Regions from separate parts of the Clostridium sp. CM038 genome, predicted to be linked through region 2. Evidence: a T-box and tRNA genes for the amino acid it is inferred to sense, from the RefSeq annotation. Region 2 holds a T-box; the other holds one or more tRNA genes.

Region 1 (6,740 bases), 680 kb from region 2:
GAGAGGAGAAAAAAATGAGAAGAGTTTTTATTACAGTACATTTAAAAAATATCCTTCTATTAATAACTGCATTTATTGCATTTATAGTTATTACTTCTGTTTTAATAGTGGGGGTAGGAAATAATAAAAGTATAAATAAGGGTAAAAACTCTGCAATTAAGGTAGAAGACAATGAGAATATTATAAAATATGGTTCACTAGCCAAAATCACTAAAGTTAAAGTTTTTATGTCAAAAGAAAATAATATAAAAGAACTTAGTTTAGAAGAATATGTTACGGGAGTTGTTGCAGCGGAAATGCCAGCTGATTTTGGAATAGAAGCTTTAAAATCTCAAGCAGTGGCGGCTAGGACTTATGCTTTAGCTCATGTCACAGAAATGGGTGGAACCCCATGTAAAAATGGTAATGGAGCTGATTTATGCGATACAGTCCACTGTCAAGTTTATAGGACTAAAGAAGAGCGTATAAAAGAATGGGGAACTTCTGGTGAAAAAAATTGGAATAAGATTAAAATGGCGGTTAAAGGAACATTAGGACAAGTTTTAACATATAACAACAACTTAGTAATGGAACCTTATTATTTTGCAACTAGCAGTGGGAAAACGGAAAATTCCGAAGAGGTATTTAGCGATAGCATACCTTATTTAAGGAGTGTAGAAAGTCCAGGCGAAGAAAGAGCAGGAAGCTTTAAGAGTAGTAAAATTTTAAAGTATAAAGATCTAAGTCGAATTATAAATAAAAACTATAATAATGCTAAGGTAACCTCAACTAATGTTAAGAAACAAATAACGGTAATTGATAGGACTGAGGCAGGGAGTGTTAAGAGTATTAAGGTAGGGAATATAACCATGACAGGCAGTAAGTTTAGAACAATGCTCGGTTTAAAATCATCGAATTTTGAAATGAAGTTTAATTTAAGCAATATAGAAATAGATTGCAGCGGATATGGTCATGGTGTAGGGATGAGTCAATGGGGTGCGGATGCGATGGCGAAAGATGGGAAAACCTATATTGAAATATTAACTCATTATTATCAAGGGACTGTTATATCCAAATGAAAAAAAATACACATAAGCTGGTTATCCTATATAAAAAATGGATAATCAGCTTTGCTTTTTATAAAAATAAACTTGAAGATGATTTAAGCAAAACTAAGGGTGAATAATTTAAAATTTAAAATATGTTTTAAACTATAAAATATAAATATTATTAAAATGTAGATTAACTTAAATAAATTTTAGGAAATATGTATGTTTTAATAAAATATGGACAAAAATACAAATGGAGGTGTTTGTATGAATAAGAATGAAAACAATAAGACATTAAATTTTTTTAAGAAGGAAGGATTCTATGTAATTTTATTTGTTTGTTTATGTATAGTAGCTTCAGTGGCGTCTATAACAGCAAATAATAATAAGAAGCTTTCAAGCAAGCAAGAAGCATTACAAAAACAACAAGCAAATGCAGGAGATGTTATAAAAGCGCAACAAAAAGAATATGAGGGTGCTCTTCAAGTAAAAGAAGAAAAGAAAGCTAAGGCTGAAGCGCTTAAAGCGGTACCAGATATCAAAAAGGTTACAACAGGAAAAGCGGCATCAGCAGTATCTAAATCAGTTAATGCTAAATTTGAAAATCCCGTAGCAAATGGATTACTCGCAAGGGCATATTCAAAAGATATTGATTCAGTAGTGTGGAAGACTGATGGAAGCTATAGGACAAATTTAGGTATTGACATTCAAGCAAAAATAGGGGAGCCAGTTGTAGCGGTTATGGATGGAATAGTTAAAGAAGTTGGTACTGACGTTAATGGCCAAAAAGGTAAGATGGTTAAGATAGATCATCAAAATGGATTTATTACTAACAGTACTAATCTAGATGAAAAAATATTAGTAAAAAAAGGCGATAAAGTAACTAAAAAACAGCAAATTGGTACAGTGGGAAACACTAGTTTAAATTCATTTAAGGAAGAATATGGATCTCACTTACACTTTGAAGTTCTGCAGAGTAATAAGAATGTTGATCCTGCTAAATATGTAAAATATGAGAAATATCAACCTGCAGAAACTAAGAAATAACCAATAACCATCTCAATTAGCCATTTTTTAAAAATATATTAGAAGATGACTAATTGGAATGGAATTTAAAAGCAAGATAATGCATATTTATAAATATATAAGGGTTAAGGAGGCAACACTTGAAAGACTATATTGAAGATCGAGTACTAGAAGTTGCTAAGTACATTATCGAGTCAAAATCTACAATAAGAAGAACTGCCAAAGTGTTTGGCGTTAGCAAGAGTACTATACACAAGGATATGACGGAAAGATTACCCACAATAAATCCTCAAATTGCCAGCGATGCAAAAACAATTTTGGATATAAATAAAGCTGAGCGGCATATAAGAGGCGGAAGAGCAACTAAATTGAAATATAAAGAAGCACAAGGATAAAAACATTCGAAGCTAAAAACTATAAAAAAATTTTAAAATTAAAAGAGGGTTTTCTTATAGCTTTATAGAATAGAGTTTAGTGTAATTTAAATATTGAATATACTAAAGAGCAGGAGTGGTTTTGAAATGTTTTTTTTTAGAATGGGTACAGATATGGGAATAGATTTGGGTACATCTACAGTGCTTGTATATATCAAAGGAAAAGGTGTTATATTAAAAGAACCTTCTGTTGTTGCCATAGATAGAAATAATAATAAGGTATTGGCAGTAGGAGAAGAAGCTAGGCAAATGATAGGAAGGACACCAGGCAATATTGTGGCAATACGCCCTATGAGGGACGGTGTTATTTCGGATTATGACATAACTGAAAAAATGTTAAATCATTTTATCAAGAAGGCTTGTGGGAAAAGAAGGTTATCTTCTCCAAAAGTTGTAATATGTGTACCTTGCGAAGCAACGGAAGTAGAAAGAAGAGCGGTAGAAGATGCAGGTAGAAATGCCGGAGCTAAGAAAGTTCAACTTATAGAAGAACCACTAGCAGCGGCAATCGGAGCGGGACTCGATATTACTAGAGCAAGTGGTAATATGGTTATTGACATTGGTGGAGGCACGACTGATATTGCAGTTATTTCTTTAGGAGGCATGGTTGTACGTGAATCAGTTAAAGTAGCTGGTGATAAGTTTGATGAAGAGATTATAAAATATATCAGAAAAAAACATAAATTAATGATTGGTGAGAGGACTGCAGAGGATTTAAAAATCAACATAGGTTGTGCTTATAAACAAGAAGAAAAGACAAGCATGGAGATAAGAGGGAGAGATTTAATTACAGGTCTTCCTAAGAATTTAGAAGTATCATCAGAAGAAATGAGAGAAGCTTTAAAAGAGGCGGTATATTTAATAGCAGGATGTGCACATTCCGTATTAGAAAAAACACCACCTGAGCTTTCAGCAGATATAGCTGATAAAGGTATAGTTATGACTGGTGGAGGTGCATTGTTAAAAGGCTTAGGTAAGCTCATACAAGAGGTTACTAAAGTTCCGGTATATCTAGCGGAGGATCCGATTTCATGCGTAGCACTCGGAACAGGTAAAGTATTGGATTATATGGATAAGTTAGATAATTCATTCAATGGAAGAGAATTATGCTTAACAGAATAAAAAGTATAAGCAAGCTATAAAAATAAGCAATACAATTATTAGTTTAATTGTATTGCTTATTTTTATATTATATAAGATTTGTAAGTTTAAATTGTGGATAATTATTTAAAACTAATTAAAGCATGTTAAACAGGGCTCAAATTATTTTCTTCATTGGTAAGGGAGTGCAAATAGTATGAATGCAAGAGGGATCTGCTTAAAACATTAGCAATATCCATTACCAAGCTCAATCTTATGTTTCTATTTGTAAATAATTCACTATCATCACTTGAATCTACTATACCTATTAATGAAAGAGTGCCTACCTTAGGAAGGGTTTTCCCTACACCTTTGCCAGGATGAATTGGATAATTTCTAGCTTGGAGTTCTCCAATATTTGAAATGTCTCCTAAACAAGCATCTACACCTATTATAGTACAATTTGGGTGCAATGCATTTATTTTAGATAATTTACTATCTATGTTTAAGGCATGAATTGGATTATCTATAGTGCCATATACAGGTAATGGAAAGGAACTATTTTTTAAAAGTGTACCAACTAAAGGACCTAGACAATCGCCTATACATCTATCGGTACCTATGCAAACAACTAAAGTATTTTTGTCAATATAGTCTTTTAGAAAATTAGAAAGTGTATAGTATGCTAAAGGATCTTTATAATGGGTTTTAGCTTTACTCAAGAAATATACCTCCTTGTATTGCGCTGGGGAAAAATTATTAGTTTCCTATGAATAATTTATATGAATAAATCCCGTGTATTATTATAATAAAGAATAAAAAAATGATTAATTAAAAAATGATATATAAGTATATTAACTATATGAAGGAAAACCAAATAAAAAATATAATAAATTATTTGTGCAAATAGTAAGTTGTATCAATGCTTAATATTAAGCAAATATGCGAATAGTATAGTTATGGAGAGAAGAAGTCGTTTATTAAAGGATAATAGACTTGAAATTAATTAATTAAAGTTGTATAATAATTCTTGTCGACACGGTAAAACGGTAAAACGGCAAAATGATAAAACATAATATGCTGGCATGGCTCAACGGTAGAGCAGCTGACTTGTAATCAGCAGGTTGTAGGTTCAATTCCTATTGCCAGCTCCATAAGTGGAGGAGTTCCCGAGTGGCCAAAGGGGGCAGACTGTAAATCTGTTACGTAATGTTTCGATGGTTCGAATCCGTCCTCCTCCACCATTTATAATGGTTTACAATAAATTATGGCTTACAATAAATTATGGGAGCATAGCTCAGCTGGGAGAGCATCTGCCTTACAAGCAGAGGGTCACAGGTTCGAACCCTGTTGTTCCCACCATAATAATCTTTTTAAAATAGAATAAAATGCATGCTGGCATGGCTCAACGGTAGAGCAGCTGACTTGTAATCAGCAGGTTGTAGGTTCAATTCCTATTGCCAGCTCCACATATGGAGGAGTTCCCGAGTGGCCAAAGGGGGCAGACTGTAAATCTGTTACGTAATGTTTCGATGGTTCGAATCCGTCCTCCTCCACCAAAAGACATCTATAGATGTCTTTTTTTATTTTTTACAGGGTTTAGATTCTGTTGACACCATAGAATGCATATGGTATTATAATTAAAACTTAATAATTGATAACTCTTATCAAGAGAGGTGGAGGGAAAAAGGCCCTATGAAACCCGGCAACCGGTGCAATGCACCATGGTGCCAATTCCTGCAGTTATAATCTGCAAGATAAGGGAGATGATTAAATCACCTCTTCTTATATTTGGAAGAGGTTTTATTTTTTTATAGGGAAATTTTAGAGAATAGAAGGGAGAATTATAATGAAAAGATTATTTACATCAGAATCCGTTACAGAAGGACATCCAGACAAAATTTGTGACCAAATTTCAGATGCTGTACTTGATGCTATTTTAGAGCAAGATCCTTATGCTAGGGTTGCTTGTGAAACAGCGGTTACTACAGGAATGGTTTTAGTTATGGGAGAGATAACAACTAGTTGTTATGTAGATGTTCCTAAGGTTGTTAGGAATACCATTGAAGGCATAGGATATACTAGAGCAAAATACGGGTTTGATGCTAGCACATGCGCTGTACTTACGTCTATTAATGAACAATCAACAGATATAGCTATGGGAGTAGATGAGGCATTAGAATCTAAAGCAGGCGAGATTGATAAGGTTGACGCAATAGGTGCTGGTGATCAAGGCATGATGTTTGGATTTGCAACTAATGAGACACCAGAATACATGCCACTACCAATTGCTATGGCTCACAGATTAGCAAGAAAGTTAAGCGAAGTAAGAAAAAATGGCACATTAGATTACTTAAGACCGGACGGAAAGACTCAAGTTACTGTAGAGTATGAAGATAATAAGCCAGTAAGAATAGATACTATTGTTATTTCAACTCAACATGCGGAAGAAGCAACTCATGATCAAATTGAAAATGATTTAAAAGAGCATGTAATAAAACCTGTAGTTCCAAGTGGATTATTAGATGAAAATACTAAATATTATATAAATCCTACAGGCAGATTTGTAATTGGAGGACCGCAAGGAGACTCTGGTTTAACAGGAAGAAAAATAATAGTAGATACTTATGGTGGATATGGAAGACATGGAGGTGGAGCATTCTCAGGAAAGGATGCAACAAAAGTTGATAGATCCGCTGCATATGCTGCAAGATGGGTTGCTAAAAATTTAGTTGCTGCAGGAGTTTCAGATAAATTGGAAATTCAGTTAGCTTATGCTATAGGTGTAGCTAAACCGGTATCTATAGAGGTCGAAACTTTCGGAACAGGAAAAATTGACGATGATAAAATAGTTCAAATAGTTGAAAAAGTATTTGATTTAAGGCCAGCTGTAATTATAAGAGAATTAGAACTAAGAAGACCTGTTTATAAACAAGTAGCTGCCTATGGACATTTTGGAAGAATTGATTTAGATCTTTCATGGGAAAAACTAAACAAGGTTGATGAAATAAAAAAGTACGTATAATATAAAAAAAGGGATAACAATTATTAATTGTTATCCCTTTTTAGTGCATGTGATTATTAAGTAGTATTTTGATAAAACCTAAGATAGGGGTATACTGAACATAAGAGATGTAAAATACATATGATATAATAACATTAATAATAATAT
Region 2 (6,740 bases):
TTGTCCTTCAATTTTAGATAATGAGTCATTCTTCTGCACCTCTGCATTTGGTCCAACAGCTAATACAGTTACGTTTGAATTAAAAATTAATATCATCATAACTGCAAGATTTCTTAATGCATTCTTCATTAGTACATCCCCTTCATTTGTTTAGAATTTATAACTTCCTAAGAAATATACCACAGTTTTATGTATTTGTTATGAAAATTGTCCATTTTTATGCAATTGGGAAACATTACATAAAATAAACTTCTCGTGAAACCTGACAAAACGGTTAACAATTATATTAATAATTGTTAACCGTCCCCCACTTTGTCTGCAAAAACATTACCTTATTTATTAAAAAAATCCATTATTTATTAATGCAGAAGTTGAGTTATAACACATTGCAGTGTATAATATTGTCGATTGGTAAGTTTTACAAGGAAGGAGAATAAGAATGAAAAAGAAAAATATTATTTCCATAATGCTTGTTAGTGTCCTATTTTTAAATTCAATATTTTTTTATTTTTTTAATAACAGTAAAATAAATGCTAATAAACTCAAAATTGAATCTTTAAGAATCGAATTTGATTCTCTAAAAGGTGAAAATCAGACTTTAACAAAGACAAATTATCAATTGATTGAAACAGCTTCTAGCGTTTCAGAAAAAGTTAATAGGTTTAACTCATCTCCTTCGGAGCTGAAGTATTAACGACCTCAGAAGGAGCTTTATACTTCCACTGAAGTTCTCTGTGTGTTCGGGGGGTGTAACTCCCACTTATAGAAGTTGGAGACTTCCTTCTGAAATGTCGTTAAACCTATTACAAATTGATATAGATAATATATGTACATGAATATAAAAAAGGAAGGTATTACTATGAGAATTTCAATCATAGAAAAAAAGCACTCATTAAAACTCCTAATAGTAAAAATTTCTATTTTTACTTTATGCATTACTTCGTTTTTAGGAGTCGCAGTTAGCCAAGTAACCGTAGTTTCAAGTGAACATCAACATAGTTTATTGTCGCATCAAATAGCTCAGATTCATGAGGACAATAAGAAGTTAAAATCACAAAATAAGATCCTCGAAAGTACTATCAAAAAGGATGAAGTCTTATATAAATCCAAATTAGATAATACTAAAATAGCTTATTTAACCTTCGATGACGGGGTATCTAGCAACACTTTACAAATTTTAAAAGTCCTAAAAAAATATAATATTAAGGCTACTTTTTTTGTAAATGGTCACCCTGAATCAAGATTTTTGTATAAACAAATTTCTGACGATGGGCACACTTTAGCTAATCACACTTACAGTCATGATTATAATAGTATTTATGCATCGCCAGATAATTTTAAAAAAGACGTAAAAAAATTAGATTCGTTCCTTACTGAAATTACAGGTAAAAAGCCTAGTCATATTTTAAGATATCCTGGTGGCTCTAATAATACTATTAGTCACAGTTACGGTGGCATGGAAATAATGAACACTGTAATTAGTGAAATGAATAAGGATGGTTATAAATACTTTGATTGGAATGTTGATTCTAGTGATGCTTCCGCTTTTTGTCAGCACAAACATAAGATTATAGAATCAGTTTTAACTCAATCTAGTCGGACTAAACACGCCATTATATTAATGCATGATTTAAATCCAAAAACCACAACAGTTGAAGCCTTACCTGAAATTATTGAGGGTCTTACAAATCAAGGTTTCATCTTTGATGTACTCTCTGAAAATACTTATCCACCACAATTTAAAGTAGTAAAATAGAAAATCTTACCTACTATTTATTTTGTTGAAAACGCCTAAATAACTTTATTTGCTACCTTGACATCTTTAGTGCAAGTGCTATAATTAATATAAATATAATAATTTAATTCTACGAAGAGAAAAGTAAGCCATGGCACATTTACAGAGAAAGGATACCTTAGCTGGAAGTATTCTTAAATGAAATTGGCTGAAGACTGCCTCTGAGTGACTTCAATAAAGTCCGGTAATTCCGTTATAATTATTAAGTGGTTTATTTTATAAACAATTTGGGTGGAACCGCGGGAAATTATAATCTCGTCCCAATTCTATAATTAGAATTGGGACGGGTTTTTTTTGTTTTATAAAAATATAGGTTTAAAGAATTGCGCATAATATTTATGCTAGTGTTATTTCTCAAATATGACTTAACCCTATAAGATAAAAGAAAGGAGCAATACATATGATAAACATTAAATTAAAAGATGGTTCAATTAAAACTTATGAATCTGAAATGACTGTAATTGAAATTGCGAAAGATATTAGTGAGGGCCTTGCACGAGTTGCTTGTGCTGGAATGGTTAATGATGAAATCGTAGATTTACGTTATAAAATCACTAAGGACTGCGATGTTAGTATATTAACTTTTGATAGCGAAGAAGGTAAAAAAGCCTTTAGGCATAGTGCTACTCATATTTTAGCTCAAGCAGTAAAGAGATTGTTCCCTAGTACAAAACTTGCCATCGGACCTGCTATAGATGGGGGTTTCTACTATGATTTTGATAAACAAGATTCTTTCTCAGCAGATGAAATTAAACAAATCGAAGTAGAAATGAAAAAGATTGTTAAAGAAGATCTTCCAATAGAAAGATTCGAGCTTGAAAGAGATGAAGCTATTGCTTTTATGGAAGAAAGAGATGAAAATTTCAAAGTTCAATTAATTGAAGACCTACCAGTTGACGCAAAATTATCATTCTACAAACATGGCGAATTTACAGATCTTTGTGCGGGACCACATTTAATGTCTACAAAGTATGTAAAGGCATTTAAACTTACTCAAGTTGCAGGAGCTTACTGGAGAGGTAACGAGAAAAACAAGATGCTTAGCCGTATATATGGAACTGCCTTCACTAAAAAATCCGATTTAGATGCTCATATAGAGAAGATGGAAGATGCTAAAAAAAGAGACCATAACAAGCTTGGCCGTGAACTAAAATTCTTTACAACATCAGATGTTATAGGTCAAGGTTTGCCTCTACTTATGCCTAATGGCGCAAGGGTAATCCAATTATTACAACGTTTTGTTGAAGATGAGGAAGAAAAAAGAGGTTATGTTTTAACTAAGACTCCTCTTATGGCTAAGAGCGATTTATATAAAATGTCTGGTCACTGGGATCATTATAAAGATGGAATGTTTGTCCTTGGTGATGAATCTAAAAATGAAGAAGTCATGGCACTTCGCCCAATGACATGCCCATTCCAATTTACAATTTATAATGCAGATCAAAAGAGTTATCGTGACCTTCCAATTAGATATGGGGAGACTTCAACTTTATTTAGAAATGAATCTTCAGGTGAAATGCATGGTCTTATGAGAGTACGTCAGTTCACTATTTCAGAGGGTCATTTAGTTGTTACCCCTGAGCAATTAGAAGAAGAATTTAAAGATGTTATAAATTTAATTAACTATGTAATGAAAACACTTGGAATCGAAAATGATATTACTTACAGATTCTCTAAATGGGATCCAAAAAATAAAGATAAGTATATTAACAACCCTGAGGCTTGGGCAGAAACTGAATCGAAGATGAAAGATATACTAGATCACTTAGGAATAAATTATAAAACAGCTATCGGTGAAGCTGCTTTCTACGGTCCTAAGCTTGACCTTCAATTCAAAAATGTTCATGGTAAAGAAGATACTATAATTACAGTGCAAATTGACTTCGCACTGCCAGATAGATTTGACATGACTTATATTGATAAAGATGGAGTTAAAAAGCGTCCATATGTTATCCATAGAACTTCTATTGGTTGCTATGAGCGAACACTTGCAATGCTTATCGAAAAATATGCTGGTGCTTTCCCAACTTGGCTTGCACCACTACAAGTTAAGGTATTACCTATTTCTGAAAAATATCATGATTATGCAGAAAAGGTAGTTGCAAAGCTTAAGGAATCAAGAATCAGATCCTCTGCAGACTTTAGAGCAGAAAAAATTGGCTACAAGATTCGTGAAGCTCGTAATGAAAGAGCCCCTTTCCTATTAATAGTTGGTGAAAAAGAGGCAGAACTAAATGAAGTCTCTGTTAGAAGCCGCAAAAATGGTGATGAAGGTGCAACTTCTTTAGACTCATTTATTTCAAGAATTAAAGAAGAAATAGAAACTAAGCTATTATAATTAAAAAAAGCAAGTACAGGATAAAATCTTGTACTTGCTTTTTTTATTAACTTTTATTTATTAATTTTAAATGAACTTTTTAAAGATGCTATTCTGTTAAACACTATTTTATCATCGGTTGTGTATCTAGAATCTACATTAAAATATCCATGTCTGAAGAATTGAAATTTATCTTGTGGTTTTGAATTCTTCATATTTGGTTCTATAAACCCTTGTAATATTTCTATAGAATCCGGATTTATTTGATCTATGAAAGTTTTTCCTTCTTCTTGCTTCTCATCTAAAATTAAAGGCTCATATAACCTAAATTCTGCAGGCACTGCATTTACTACATCTACAAAGTGAATTGTTCCTTTAACTTTTCTCCCTGTAAATCCACTACCACTCTTAGTCTCTGGGTCATAAGTACAATGAATTTCACATATATTTCCGTCAGCATCTTTAATCATTTCATTACATTTTATAAAGTATGCTCCCTTAAGCCTTACTTCGTTACCTATGAACAATCTAAAGTATTTCTTAGGTGGATTTTCCATGAAATCTTCTCGTTCTATATATATTTCTCTTGAGAATGAGACTTGGCGAGTTCCCATTTCTGGATTTTCTTGATTATTCTCAATTTCAAGCATTTCCACTTGAGCTTCTGGGTAATTTGTAATAACTACTTTTAATGGTCTTAAAACTGCCATAGTTCTAAGCGCCTTTGGACTTAAATCTTCTCTTATAAAGTGCTCTAGCATTTGTCCATCTACAGTGCTGTTACCTTTTGCAACGCCAATTTCTCTGCAAAAATTGCGTATAGCTTCTGGTGTGTAGCCACGACGCCTTAGTCCTGCTATAGTTGGCATACGTGGGTCATCCCAAGCATCTACAATTCCTTCGTCTACTAATTGCTTAAGATTTCTTTTACTCATTACTGTATTTGTTATATTTAATCTTGCGAACTCTATTTGTCTTGGCTTACTTTCCATTTCGCATTGATTTACTACCCAATCATATAATGGACGATGATCTTCAAATTCTAAAGTACAAATCGAATGTGTAATACCCTCAATTGCATCTTCTATTGGATGCGCATAATCATACATAGGATAAATACACCATTTATCTCCTGTATTATGATGCACCGCATGAGATATACGATAAATTATTGGATCTCTCATGTTTATATTAGGAGAACTCATATTAATTTTAGCTCTTAGAACCTTGGATCCATCAACGAATTCACCTTTTCTCATACGGTCAAATAGATCTAGGTTCTCTTCCACAGTTCTATTTTTGTATGGACTTTCTTTACCTGGCTCTCTTAAAGTACCTCTGTACTCTTTCATTTCCTCAGCTGTAAGATCGCACACATAAGCCATATTCTTTTTTATTAATAATACAGCACGTTTATACATTTCATCAAAATAGTTTGATGCAAAAAATAAATCATCCCACTTGAATCCAAGCCATTTTACATCTTCTTCTATAGATTTAACGTACTCTTTGTCTTCTTTTGCTGGGTTAGTATCATCAAAACGTAAGTTTGTCTTACCTTTAAATTCATCTGCTAATTCAAAATTTAAAATAATTGACTTTGCATGCCCAATATGCAAATATCCGTTTGGCTCTGGTGGAAAACGAGTAATTATTTTTTTGTGTTTTCCGCTTTCTATATCTTCCTTAACAATATTTCTTATAAAATTTGATGAAGTCGTTTTATTTTCCATATTTGACACCTTCCTTTTAATCTAGCATACTTTATGCTAATCATATCTTGTATGCTTCTCATACCTTGTATACCTCACATACCTTGTAAGTTTTACCTATATGCTAATAAATATATCACAAAAACAGTTTTTTTTCTACGTAGCGCGGTATTAAATGTTATGCTTTTTAAGTATCCCGTTTTGTTTATAGTGGTTTAATGCCTATCTCCCATACACCTTATCAATTATTCTCTGGCATTTTAATGCATCTGAGAAATCGCCATCAATGCCACCTTCGCAATTATTAAAAATTTTATTAGCAAAATTTATAAGTGAAGCTGTATGACAATTTTGGAAAAATCCTAGGGAGTTCCTTTTGTCAGCATAATATTTTAATAGACTATCTCCTGATGCTACATTTTTAATTTCTGTTGAGCTACTTTCATATCTATATATTTCAATTTCATAAGGATTATTAAAATTAATTTTTATACTACCTTTGCTACCATAAACTACGAAATCATCTGTTTGTTCTCTTTCAGTAAATACTCTTGAAACCTCTAGACTTCCGAAAGTTCCATCTTTTAATGTAAAATCACAATTTGCAATTTCATCAACCTCTGCTCTTTCCTTAAAATAAATCCTAGTCTTCGCTTCTACTTCTTCTATATCTCCCATAGTAAATTGTATCATGTCAATTAAATGAACACCTAAATCCAGTAGTGCTCCTCCGCCAGAATTTTTCCCAGTTCTCCAAGTGCCCTTTTTCTTTTCATTTAAATAACTGTCATGATAAGTTCTAACTTTAAAATCTATAATCTTCCCTATGGTCTCTTTTTCAAGTTCTCTTTTTAATAGAGAGAGAGCGGGCATAAATCTATAAACTAAGGCTACAGAATTTATTATATTATTTTTC

What was found. The T-box of region 2 lies ahead of thrS (threonine--tRNA ligase). A T-box ahead of a tRNA ligase gene usually reads a tRNA of that ligase, here a tRNA-Thr.
Region 1: it has a tRNA-Thr gene. The T-box ahead of thrS (threonine--tRNA ligase) is inferred to sense a tRNA for this amino acid. The anticodon was not compared.

Annotation. Positions count from the first base shown of each region.
Region 1 is NZ_CM143651.1:214,117-220,856, forward strand. It holds gene spoIID (stage II sporulation protein D) at 15-1,058, shown strand; gene ACWJKS_RS00950 (M23 family metallopeptidase) at 1,296-2,075, shown strand; gene spoIIID (sporulation transcriptional regulator SpoIIID) at 2,195-2,449, shown strand; gene mreB (rod shape-determining protein) at 2,576-3,610, shown strand; gene yyaC (spore protease YyaC) at 3,736-4,290, opposite strand; tRNA gene ACWJKS_RS00970 (tRNA-Thr) at 4,648-4,722, shown strand; tRNA gene ACWJKS_RS00975 (tRNA-Tyr) at 4,728-4,812, shown strand; tRNA gene ACWJKS_RS00980 (tRNA-Val) at 4,855-4,930, shown strand; tRNA gene ACWJKS_RS00985 (tRNA-Thr) at 4,963-5,037, shown strand; tRNA gene ACWJKS_RS00990 (tRNA-Tyr) at 5,043-5,127, shown strand; SAM riboswitch class I at 5,230-5,332, shown strand; gene metK (methionine adenosyltransferase) at 5,418-6,593, shown strand.
Region 2 is NZ_CM143651.1:3,668,937-3,675,676, forward strand. It holds gene ACWJKS_RS16795 (C40 family peptidase) at 1-129, opposite strand, end outside; gene ACWJKS_RS16800 (hypothetical protein) at 440-694, shown strand; gene ACWJKS_RS16805 (polysaccharide deacetylase family protein) at 860-1,756, shown strand; T-box leader at 1,859-2,061, shown strand; gene thrS (threonine--tRNA ligase) at 2,196-4,133, shown strand; gene ACWJKS_RS16815 (glutamine--tRNA ligase/YqeY domain fusion protein) at 4,187-5,845, opposite strand; gene ACWJKS_RS16820 (Gfo/Idh/MocA family protein) at 6,047-6,740, opposite strand, start outside.